DNA from 3 places in the Proteus sp. CA142267 genome. Region 3 is predicted to be linked to each of the others. Evidence: predicted binding sites of a transcription regulator. Region 3 holds the regulator's gene; each other region holds the start of a gene.
What was found. Region 3 encodes PurR, which represses purine synthesis genes. Its sites were predicted from a motif close to CANGCAAACGTTTGCNTG; they were not measured.
Positions count from the first base shown of each region.

Region 1: rbsD (D-ribose pyranase) is a predicted target of PurR. The motif match lies at 1,590-1,607, and genes of this name have one in related genera.
Region 2: purE (5-(carboxyamino)imidazole ribonucleotide mutase) is a predicted target of PurR. The motif match lies at 1,836-1,853, and genes of this name have one in related genera.

Region 1 is NZ_QPMG01000008.1:16,001-20,294, forward strand. It holds gene rbsA (ribose ABC transporter ATP-binding protein RbsA) at 1-1,152, opposite strand, end outside; gene rbsD (D-ribose pyranase) at 1,160-1,579, opposite strand; gene dxs (1-deoxy-D-xylulose-5-phosphate synthase) at 1,931-3,796, opposite strand; gene ispA ((2E,6E)-farnesyl diphosphate synthase) at 3,863-4,294, opposite strand, start outside.
Region 2 is NZ_QPMG01000001.1:1,139,552-1,143,845, reverse strand. It holds gene C0T34_RS05295 (MFS transporter) at 1-52, opposite strand, end outside; gene purK (5-(carboxyamino)imidazole ribonucleotide synthase) at 176-1,243, opposite strand; gene purE (5-(carboxyamino)imidazole ribonucleotide mutase) at 1,240-1,761, opposite strand; gene C0T34_RS05280 (UDP-2,3-diacylglucosamine diphosphatase) at 1,896-2,618, opposite strand; gene ppiB (peptidylprolyl isomerase B) at 2,631-3,125, opposite strand; gene cysS (cysteine--tRNA ligase) at 3,500-4,294, shown strand, end outside.
Region 3 is NZ_QPMG01000004.1:85,252-89,545, reverse strand. It holds gene punC (purine nucleoside transporter PunC) at 1-333, opposite strand, end outside; gene punR (DNA-binding transcriptional activator PunR) at 452-1,354, shown strand; gene purR (HTH-type transcriptional repressor PurR) at 1,381-2,406, opposite strand; gene sodB (superoxide dismutase [Fe]) at 2,896-3,474, opposite strand; gene C0T34_RS09070 (hypothetical protein) at 3,849-4,208, shown strand; gene C0T34_RS09065 (hypothetical protein) at 4,289-4,294, shown strand, end outside.

The DNA.
Region 1 (4,294 bases), on a different contig from region 3:
TATATTGAATAATTTAATAAAATCGCCAACAGTGAGTTGCTCTTCTTTATGATTAAGCACACCCATACCGCGGCTAAAATAACGTAGCGCAGTCAAAGACATATTTTCTTTTACTGACATACCGAGCACTAAACCATCACGCTTTCTATCTTCAGAGATGTAAACAATGCCTTGTTCTAAACCTTCAGCGGGTTTTTTGATTTGGCAGGGCTTACCATCTAACTCAACAGTGCCATTGGTTTTGGGTAATGCGCCGTAGATAATTTTCATTAATTCTGTACGACCAGCACCCATTAAGCCTGAAATACCAAGAATTTCGCTTTCATGTAATGAGAAACTGACATCATGAACATCTTCGCCACTGAGGTTTATGACGTTGAGTTTGGTTTTACCTTGAGGGATATTAATACGAGGGTATTGGTCTTCTAACTTACGACCAACCATCATTTCAATTAGAGTGTCTTCTTTTAATGAGGCGACAGGTTTTTCACCAATAAACTGACCGTCTCGCAGTACAGTCACGTCATCGCAAATCTCAAAGATCTCTTTTAAACGATGTGAGATATAAACAATGCCGCAACCTTGATCTCTTAGTTCACGAATAACACTAAATAGCGACTCAGTTTCAGTGTCAGTTAATGCATCTGTTGGTTCATCCATAATAATTACTTTGGAACCAAAACTAAGCACCTTGGCAATTTCTACCATTTGCTGATCACCAATCGATAATTCAGACACTAAACGGTGACTGCTGTAAGCAAGATTTAATCGAGCTAATAACTTATCGGCCTCTGCATACATTTTCTTCCAATCGATAGCGCCAAAAGCACGGGTAAACTCACGACCTAAGAAAATATTCTCTGCGATGGTTAATTCAGGAATAAGGTTAAGCTCTTGGTGGATAATACCTATCCCTGCTTCTTGAGAAGATTTGGGACCATTAAAAGCACAACTTTCACCTTGATAAATCACTTCGCCGGCATCTTTTTTATAGATCCCTGTGAGTACTTTCATGAGTGTTGATTTTCCTGCGCCGTTTTCACCGACTAAAGCCATCACTCGACTAGGGTAAATTCGTAACGTCGCACCTGATAGTGCTTTTACACCGGGGAATGACTTATCAATATCTTTAAGTTCAAGTAAAGGTTCCATATTGTCCTCAAAAAGTCACACCAGAAAACAACACAATATTGGCATAAGGCGTACATTCACCGGTTCTAATAACAGCTTTATTTTCAGTAAGTTGTTTTTTGAATGCTTCATGTGAAACATACATTATTTGAATAGACTTCTTCTGCTCTTGCTCTAATAAATAGAGATAAGAGAGGATTTCATTAAAAAGAGAGGGATTGATGGTTTTAATTTCTTCTGCCAGCATCACGGCTTCAACTTGCATCTCATGAGTGATTGTTTGCAACACGGACATAAAGTCCGGAATACCCTGAGTGAGAGCAAGATCAATACGTTCAACAGAGGAGGGAATAGGTAATCCGGCATCTGCAATAGTGATTTTGTCAGTGTGTCCTAAACGTGAAATTACACTCGAAATAGGACTATTAAGTAATACACCTTTTTTCATATTTTCTCCTCAGCGAAACGTTTCGCTGTTTACATAGTAGAAAAGAAAAGTGGGAAAACAAGTTTGATTTATTCATATTGTGAGCATGATCGAAACGTTTCGTTGGCAAGCAAAAAGAAAGAAAAATCTAACTGATTGAATAAATTAACGCTGAATGGATTCAATGAGGGAAATGATTGTTTTCAGAGAATTTCATAAAAATGTGATGAAAGACAAAATTATAATGGAAGAGGAAAATATGAGGTTTGAAAGTGTAAACCAGTATATAAAAGTAGGTAAACTTCAGTCTGGAAAATACATTAACCTCCCCTATAGTTAATTAGGAGAGGTTTTTTAATTATTTAAATTCAATCAGTTAGCTTGATAGGCTTTAATTGATTTTTCAATGCCTTCAGCATCTAATCCTAAGTCAGTTCTGATTTCTTCTTGTCCACCTTGTGGTACAAATAGATCAGGTATACCTAAGTTTAAGACAGGTACTAAGCAACGCTCTTGCATTAATAACTCATTAACACCACTGCCTGCGCCACCCATAATGGCATTCTCTTCTAGTGTTACCAACATATCATGTTGTTCTGCCAGAGAAAGGATAAGGGATTTATCAAGAGGTTTGATAAAACGCATATCAGCCACAGTTGCATCAAGTTTTTCAGCTACTTCTAATGCTTCGGGTAGTAATGTACCAAAGTTTAGAATAGCAATGTCTTTACCTTGGCGACGAATAATACCTTTACCCATAGGCAGTGGACTGAGTGGTTGTAATTGCGCACCAACACTCGAGCCCCTTGGGTAACGTACTGCAACAGGGCCATCTTGATAGTGATAACCGGTGTGAAGCATTTGGCGACACTCATTTTCATCACTTGGTGCCATAATGATCATATTAGGAATACAGCGTAAGAATGAGAGATCAAAAGCACCTTGGTGAGTTTGACCATCTGCTCCCACAATACCACCACGATCAATAGCAAATAAAACAGGCAGTTTTTGAATGGCAATATCGTGGATCACTTGGTCATAAGCGCGTTGTAAGAATGTTGAGTAGATAGCAACGATAGGCTTATAACCACCAATTGCTAAACCCGCAGCAAAGGTAACAGCGTGTTGTTCTGCGATCGCAACATCAAAGTATTGTGATGGGTATTCTTTTGAGAAACGCACCATACCAGAGCCTTCACGCATAGCAGGGGTAATTGCCATGAGTTTCGGATCGGTTGAGGCTTCTTCACATAACCAGTCACCAAAAATTTTAGAAAATGTAGGTCGTGCATTAGGGCTTTTAGGTAATGTACCTGCTTGTGGATCAAACTTAGGTACAGCGTGCCAGCTAATAGGATCACGTTCAGCAGGTGCATACCCACGACCTTTCTTAGTCATAATATGCAGAAGCTGAGGACCTTTTAGATCACGCATATTGGCGAGTGTTTGCACTAACGCAATAACATCATGACCATCAACTGGGCCGATATAATTAAAGCCTAACTCTTCAAACATGGTGCCGGGAACAACCATGCCTTTAATATGTTCTTCTGTCTTTTTCAGTAATTCTTTAATTGGTGGAATACCAGAAAAGACCTTTTTTCCACCTTCACGTAAGGTAGTATACAGTTTGCCTGATAGCAATTGAGCAAGATGATTATTCAATGCACCAACGTTTTCGGAGATTGACATCTCGTTGTCATTAAGTACAACGAGCATATCTGGCTCAATGTCACCTGCGTGGTTCATTGCTTCAAAAGCCATACCCGCAGTAATTGCACCATCACCAATCACACAAACTGTTTTTCTGTTCAGCTTTTCTTGTTCTGCTGCAACAGCCATACCTAAACCTGCACTGATAGAGGTTGATGAGTGACCGACACAAAGTTTGTCGTATTCACTCTCTTCTCGCCAAGGGAAGGGATGTAATCCATTTTTTTGACGGATAGTATCAATGCGGTCACGGCGACCTGTTAAGATCTTATGGGGATAGGCTTGATGACCAACATCCCAAATAAGATTATCAAAAGGGGTTTTATAGACGTAATGAAGAGCAACCGTTAACTCAATAGCACCTAAACCTGAGGCGAAGTGACCACTTGAGCGGCTGACACTGTTAAGAAGAAATAGCCTTAGCTCATCACAGAGTTTAGGTAAACTCTCTTTTGGTAATAGGCGCAAATCTTCTGGTGTTTCAACCAACGCCAATGTGGGATATTTTTCGATATCAATGCTCATGTGATGCCTATTAATTAATCACTTGTAATAGGGAAAGAACAGGTAAGCTGCTCTCTTTATTTTTTATTAGTTTTTCCGTTCGACGATAAAACTCGCTAATTGTTTAAGCGTGGTCGTATCGTACTCGTATTGCTCAAGAAACGCTAAGGCATCCAGTGCTTCGTTATACAATTCCTGTGCTTTCTTTTGAGCTTGCTCTAACCCAAGAAGTGCAGGATATGTGCTTTTCCCTGATTCTTGGTCGCTGCCTTGACGTTTTCCTGTTTCTTCAGTGCTGCCAATGACATCTAAAATGTCATCTTGTACCTGAAATGCAAGGCCAATAGAGTGGGCATATTTATCTAGTGCGGGTAATACATCATGGCCTTTTGAGCCAGCACTAAATGCGCCTAAGCGAACAGCTGCACGAATTAATGCACCTGTCTTGTGTAAATGGATTTTTTCAAGAGATGCGAGATCAATCGATTTATCTTCGGCTTCAAGATCAAGTGCTTGACC
Region 2 (4,294 bases), on a different contig from region 3:
TCAGCATACTCCACTGATAAACGGGCCCAAAAATCTGTTGCGTGGCTTGCATCCTGACTCCATCAAATGGGTGCAGTAACCTGAATAATCAGGAGAAAATAGCGAATAACAGACCTCTTTATCTAAGGTCTGTTCGTTTAAAGGCTATTATTCTCTAACTTTATGAGTCGGACTGCTAGCTTAATTTTTCTAAAGCCCATTTGATAGGGTACTGATAGGCATCATCAAGCATCAAGCTTAATGATTTGAGTGTCTCTTTCAGTGGTTGATTATCACGATGTACAAGATTGAGATGGCCCACTTTACGGACAGGGCGAACTTCTTTTTCATACCAATGTAAATGAACTAATGGTAATGAAAGCCATTGAGGGTTGACATCAGTACCAATCAAATTAACCATTACTGCCGGTTGGCAAACTTCAGGTTTTGGCATAGGTAAATCTAAAATTGCACGTAGATGTAACTCAAACTGGCTAATTGAGGCACCATTTTGTGTCCAATGACCACTGTTATGAACTCTAGGGGCTAATTCGTTAATAAGTAATTTATCACCAACGATAAAGCACTCCATCGCCATTACACCCACATAATTGAGCTTATTAAGGATGGCGGTCAGCATTTTTTCCGCTGATTGTTGTAGTTTTGACGCAGGTGTTGGTAAGGCGACACTCATGCGTAAAATGCCATCTTGGTGCAGGTTGTGAGTCAAAGGGTAGAAAACACAATTTCCGTTACTATCTCTTGCACCTACTAATGATACTTCACCTGAAAAAGGGATACCTTGCTCAACAATACACTCACCATAAATTTCAGCCGGTAATTGTTGTTCTTCACCGGGATGAATGCGCCATTGGCCACGACCGTCATACCCACCAACACGGCGCTTCACAATAATAAAATCACCCAATTGAGCGAAGATATCAGGCCATTGTGTTGGCGATGTTAATGGTTGCCAAGGTGCTGTTGCTAAACCTAGCTCATCAAGAAGTTGTTTTTGAGGCAATCTATCGGCAAGCAATGGGAATATGTCACGGTTTACAAAGTTAGTATGGCGTTCTAATTCTTTGGTGAGTGCGGTTTCAGGCCAGCGTTCAATTTCAGCTGTGATGATGCTTTTTTGATAAGGAACTGCTTCAGGCTCTGCATCTAATCCTACTGGATAAACTGCAATTCCTAAAGGCTCACCGGCTTGTCTTAGCATTCGCCCTAGTTGGCCATTTCCAAGAACACAAACTGGCTTCATAGTGCCTCCCTTGGATCAGGGTTATTTAAGACATCATCAGTTTGTGCTGTACGCCATGCTGTTAGTGCTTCAAAAATAGTAGAGGAGTGTAATGCTAAAATTTGAGCAGCTAATAAAGCGGCATTGGCGGCACCTGCTTTACCAATCGCTAAGGTTCCCACAGGAATACCTTTCGGCATTTGTACAATAGAGTAAAGGCTATCAACACCGCTTAATGCAGCACTTTGAACAGGAACACCTAATACAGGGACGAGTGTTTTTGCTGCGAGCATACCCGGTAAGTGGGCAGCACCGCCAGCTCCTGCAATAATGACATCAAAGCCATTACTTTTGGCTTGTTCTGCAAAGCTAAATAGCTTATCAGGGGTACGGTGTGCAGAGACAATCTCAACATGATAAGGAAGTTGTAGTGCGTCTAGTACATCAGCGGCATGAGACATTGTTGCCCAGTCACTTTTAGAGCCCATTACAATAGCGATACGAGCGGAAGAGGTATTTAGACCAACTTGAGAAGACATTACTTAACTGCTCCTGTAAGCATAAACGGATATAGCCTAATAAACTGAGCATGATAGTATCACGCTAACACACATAGGAAAACGTTTGCGTAAAGAAAAAACAGCCTTTTTATGAAGAAAATAAGCAAAACAACTTAGAAGGGGAAATGAATAAGTTCTATTTTTTCAGCCGTTACTTTAAACATAGAACCTTCAGTATGCCAAGCACCTAATACACCTCGATAATGTATTTTATCATCAATATTAACAGTATGAATTGCTGGACGATGAGTATGACCGTGGATCATCCATTCTGTATTGAAATACTTAAAAGTATCAATCACTGCCTGCGGGTTAACATCCATAATGGCATCAGACTTATACTGATTTTCGTGCTGGCTACGTGAACGCATTTTGTCAGCGATACGCAGTCGAATAAATAGAGGCAGTAGTGAGAATAAGCGCTGAATAAATTTATTATGCACTTTTTTACGGTAACGTTGATACGCATCATCATCTGTACAAAGTGTATCACCATGCAAAATTAGGATGCGATGCTTCTCAATTTCGAGCACTTTTTCTTGTGGAAGTAAGGTGATACCACTCTCTTTTGCAAAACGAGAGCCAATTAAAAAATCACGATTTCCATGAATAAAATAACAAGGTACTCCTGCATTTTTTAGCGTCATCAGAGCTTGAGCAATTTGTTGATGCAAAGGATTAGGATCATCGTCACCTATCCAAAAATCAAAAAAATCACCTAGGATATAAAGTGCTTTTGCATGAATAGCTTGTTCTTTTAAAAAGCGAAGAAAACCGGCAGTGATTGCCGGTTCATGTTCACTTAAATGCAGGTCTGCAATAAAAAGCGTACACATAAAAAGCGAGGCTTATTCGCTAACCGTTACACTTTTAATGACGATATCTTCACGAGGAACATCTTGGTGGAAACCGCTACGACCTGTGGAAACAGCTTTAATTTTATCAACAACGTCCATACCTTCAACAACTTCAGCAAAGACACAATATCCCCAACCATTTGCGTTTTCAGCACGGAAGTTTAAGAAATCGTTGTCTGCAACGTTGATAAAGAATTGAGCAGTAGCAGAATGTGGATCGTTCGTACGAGCCATTGCTAATGTACCGCGGTTGTTTGCTAGGCCATTGTTTGCTTCGTTTCTTACAGGTGCTTTGGTCGCTTTTTGGTTCATACCTGGTTCAAAACCACCACCTTGGATCATAAAACCATTGATGACACGGTGGAAAATAGTGTTATCGTAGAATCCTTCTTTACAGTAGTCTAAAAAATTTTCTACGGTTGCAGGTGCTTTGTCTGCAAATGTATTAATCACGATATCGCCGTAATTGGTATGAAAAGTAACCATATTCAGATCCTAATATAATTTTAGCTTTACCCAGATTTGGGCATAAACAACAGTCCCGTTTTTATATCACAGTTGCCTAATTTAGTCAGTATGCATCTTTTTCTCGCTCTACTTTTTCTTGCTAAATAAATCAGTAATGAAAGGAAAAAACACTTTTCGCCAAAATTTAGCAAATAATAGAAGTTTGATTGTTCACTATCAACGATTGAACAGTGAAAATAAGTGTTAAGCAGAGTAAGATGAAAACCCTAATCTTGCGTTTGCTTTGGCTGCAAGATCCAATATCCTTATTAATATCATGCTATAGTAGTTGTTATTTTCTTTTATATAAAAACGTAATAAACACGTACAGTTGAAAACGGGAACGTCCACTGATGCTAAAGATTTTTAATACTCTCACTCGCCAAAAAGAAGAATTTAAACCTATCCATGCAGGAAAAATAGGTATGTACGTGTGTGGCATCACTATTTATGACTTATGCCATATTGGTCATGGGCGTACATTTGTGGCTTTTGACGCCATAACCCGTTATCTGCGTTACTTAGGATACGATGTTAACTATGTTCGTAACGTAACGGATGTGGATGATAAAATCATCAAACGTGCGATTGAAAATAATGAAACATGTGAGCAATTAACTACTCGTATGTTAGCTGAAATGCATAAAGATTTTGATGCATTAAATATTGCTCGCCCTGATTCAGAGCCGCGTGCAACACACCATATTACTGAAATTATTGAATTAACAGAAGCGTTAATTAAACGTGGACATGCTTACGTTGCCGACAATGGCGATGTGATGTTTGCGATTGATACTGATCCTGATTATGGCTTACTTTCTCGCCAAGATTTAGAGCAGCTACAAGCCGGTGCTCGTGTTGAAGTGGCTAACGTAAAACGCAATCCAATGGATTTCGTCTTATGGAAAATGTCTAAACCGGGTGAACCAAGCTGGGAGTCTCCTTGGGGAGAAGGTCGTCCGGGCTGGCATATCGAATGTTCTGCGATGAATGGTAAAGAATTAGGACATCATTTTGATATTCATGGTGGTGGTTCAGACTTAATGTTCCCTCATCATGAAAATGAGATTGCACAATCAACTTGTGCCCATGATGGCCCTTACGTTAATTACTGGATGCACTCTGGTATGGTGATGGTAGACAAAGAA
Region 3 (4,294 bases):
TAGGAAGCGCATAGCAAGTAAGCCAGTTGCACTTTCAACCCATAGCATACCAAGGCAGCCTAAAGAGAAAAGACTTAAACCAATAAGAAGAATAGGTTTACGACCGACTTTGTCAGAAAGTGGTCCCCAAAGTAACTGAGCAACAGCAAAGCCAAATAAAAAGATACTTAAGCTATTACTAATAGCACCTTCGCTGATAGAGAGCTCACGTTGCATCATACCAAATGCAGGTAAGTACATATCAATAGCTAAGTAACCTAGCATACTCAAACCAGCTAGGTACACCATAAAGCTCATAGGTGTTTTTGATTGTGTGGATGTTTTAGAATTCATTTTATTTTCTATGCTATGTGATGTAGAACATTTTATGTATTGTAACTAAGACCTATTTTACTTGTGAAACGGGAATATTTGGTTAATGCTGTGAAAAATTTTCAAAGGAATAAACTCTATGTGGTCAGAATACTCTTTAGAAGTTGTTGATGCAGTCGCAAGAACAGGAAGTTTTAGCTCAGCTGCTCAAGAATTGCACAGAGTGCCATCCGCCGTTAGTTACACTGTTCGGCAATTAGAGGAATGGCTTGCCGTTCCTCTGTTTGAGCGCCGTCATCGTGATGTAGAATTAACCGACGCAGGTAAAATTTTCATCAAAGAAGCACGATCTGTTATCAAAAAAATGAATGACACTCGGCATCTTTGTCAACAAGTTTCTAATGGATGGCGCGGTCAATTTAGTATAGCAGTTGATGGCATTGTTAAACCTGAAAGAACACAACAACTTATTCTCGATTTCTACCGCCATTTTCCAGATATAGAACTGTATGTCTACCCTGAAGTATTTAATGGCGTATGGGACTCCTTAGTTAATGGTCGTGTTGATTTAGCCATTGGTGCAACAAGAGCCTCACCAATCGGTGAACGTTATAGTTTTAGAGATATGGGATTTATGCCTTGGCGCTGCGTTTGCCATGTTGATCACCCTTTAGCGAAAGCACCGCATCCATTAACGGATGATGAAATGCGACCTTATCCAAGTTTATGCTTAGAGGATACCTCACGCAGCTTACCAAAACGTGACACTTGGGCACTCAATAATCAGCGTAGAATGGTTGTTCCGACATGGGATATGGGGCTTGAGTGCTTGTTAGCGGGATTATGCGTTGGAATGGTGCCTTGGCATCGTGCTGAGCCTTTAATTGAACAAGGTAAGTTGGTAACTTTACAACTGGCACAACCATTGCCAGACAGCCCATGCTGCCTGACGTGGGTCGATAAAAGTGAATCACCCGCTTTGACATGGTTGTTAGATTATCTTGGAGATAGCCAAACCTTAAATGAGGAATGGCTTCGCTAGAAATCCGATAGCTAAATAAATATGAATTAGCGACGATAGTCGATAAAAGGACCGTCAGCAACTGAACGTCGCTCAACTAATCGTGGATGAACTTCGATTGTTTGAGCGTCTTCGCGTTTATTGACGATACGATCAAGCAGCATCGATAATGCCATTTGACCTAGACGTTCTTTTGGCTGGTGGACGGTTGTTAGTGCAGGTGTAAAATAGCGTGCATTACGAATATTGTCATAGCCAACAATAGAAATATCTAAAGGAACACGCAGGCCAAGTTCATCCGCAGCACAAATTGCCCCCATCGCCATCACATCACCACCACAAAAGACAGCAGTCGGTCGATGTTTTTGGTTTAGCATTTGGTACATGGCTTTATAGCCAGATTCTGGTTCAAAGTCGCCTTGTACAATCCATTCGTCTTTGACAGTTATTTTGGCTTCTTCCATGGCTTTTAAGAAACCTTGTAAGCGACCACCACCTGTATTACGTTCTAATGGGCCTGGGATAATACCAATATCACGATGACCTCGCTCAATAAGGTAACGACCTGCAATATAACCACCATGGAAAGCGTTATCGATAATGGTATCTGTAAAGTCGCCACGCGCTTTACCCCAATCCATGACAACCATTGGAATATTACGATAGCCTTCTAAAAGAGTAAGAAGGTGATCGGGATATTCAGAACACATGACTAATAATCCATCAACACGTTTTTGTGCCAGCATCGCTAAATAGGCTTTTTGTTTATCAAGGTTATTATGTGAATTACATAAAATCAGTGTGTAGCCTTTGCTATAACAACTATTTTCAACAGCTTCAATCACTTCAGCAAAGTAAGGAGCTTCACTGGACGTGGCTAACAGGCCAATAGATTTGGTGTGATTGACTTTTAAACTACGCGCAACGGCACTAGGCGAATAATTTAACTCTTTTATAGCGGCCCAAACTGCTGCCCGTGTGTTCTCAGCAACAAAACGTGTTTTGTTGATCACATGAGAAACAGTCGTGGTTGATACGCCTGCGCGTTTTGCCACGTCTTTTATTGTTGCCATGGTGTGGAAAACTCCTGACCTTCATTGGTCTCTTTTATCTAATTTTATGGTTTAACTGCCAGTATAGTCATACATAGGGCAAACACTGGCAATAATTTAGCGATTAGCTGTGAATTTTGTATGATCTAGCTCAAAAGTGAAAGTATTAATCAATGTTATAAATTGTGCACTGGTCGCTATTTTAGCAAATTTTGATATGTGATAATAATTAACCATGACAAGGTTATGGTTAAAAAAGTGTATTATAATCATTTTGAGGGAGAAATAGATGGATACGGATCTGAAATTTGGTTTGAGTACAGCAGTAGCAGCGCTTGTTATGATTGTTTTATTTTCGACTATGTTGTTCTAATCACTGCTTTATAGAATATCCGATCAATTTAAATAATAGATTATCGAATATCTGAATATAACAAAGGGCTCAAGGCCCTTTGTTATTTTGTCACCAAAAATGAATCTCAATCACTCACCTTTGATTATTAAGCTCAATTAAGCAAGGTTAGCTTCAACAAATGACCAGTTAACCAGTGCCCAGAACTCTTCTAAATATTTAACGCGCGCATTGCGGTAGTCGATGTAGTAAGCATGTTCCCATACGTCTACTGTTAACAGTGGTTTGTCTGCCCCTGAAACTGGAGTTGCAGCATTAGAGGTGTTAACAATTGCAACTGAACCGTCAGCTTTTTTAACTAACCAAGTCCAACCTGAACCGAAGTTCTTAGCTGCAGCATCATTAAATTGCTTTTTGAACTCTTCAAAAGAGCCAAATGCTTTGTTGATAGCATCAGCAATTTTACCTGTTGGTGTACCACCTGCATTTGGTGCTAAGCAGTTCCAGTAGAAAGTGTGGTTCCATACTTGAGCAGCATTATTAAAGATACCGCCATCAGTAGATTTGATGATTTCTTCTAAAGATTTGCTTTCTAAATCAGTACCTTTAACCAGATTATTTAAATTGGTTACATAAGTCTGGTGGTGTTTGCCGTAGTGATATTCTAAAGTTTCTTTAGAGATGTGTGGCTCAAGAGCATCTAACGCATAAGGTAATTTTGGTAATTCGAAAGACATTGCGTACTCCTTTAAACTATCTATTTCGGGTTTTGTGCCTGAAATCATTCAATCAAAATCATTTGAATTGATAGAATGAGGCAAATGAATCACTAAGTTGTTACTATTTTGCTAATTATTTTAACAAAAATCTGCTGAAATAACAGCTAAATATCTTTTATCTATAGTTATAAGCCATATAGATTAATTATATTAATAAGAGTATATCCGTCTTGCCTGTACGTAAAGTAGCAAAAGTGCATTTGTAAGAAGAGATGTAAAAATGAAGGGGAGTATGAATTTTATTCTATTTATGTGATTTAATGAAATTTGTATATTTATTGTAGCAACCGTATTTTATATTGAAATTATACAAATAGAGTGTAGGAGTTAAAATGAGTTATAATATTGCACTATTTGATTTTCCCATTCCGAATGATTTTGAAAAGGCGTGTAAATACTTCGAAAAATATGAAGATGAAGATATTCAGGAATTAAGCCCGTCAATGTTGTTTTTTTATCAAGAAATTTCTCATCTATATCCGTGCCTTTGCGAATTACCTGATGATGACATAGATGATAGTGTGTGGTGTGATGGGCCTTTAATTAATAACTTTATGACTAAAATCCCAGTTATTGGTTTTGTTTACTCTAAAGTAGATGAGGCTCTTCCTGTAGTTATTAAATTAGCAAATAAAATGGGAATTTCAGTCCTTGATTGGCAGCAAGGAACGGTATTTAATGCTAAACAATAAAAATGATATTTAAGATGATATAAGGATTGATTTAAATTTTCCGACAATAGTTTAAGTTTTTTCAAGGGAGTGATAAAAGTATGCAT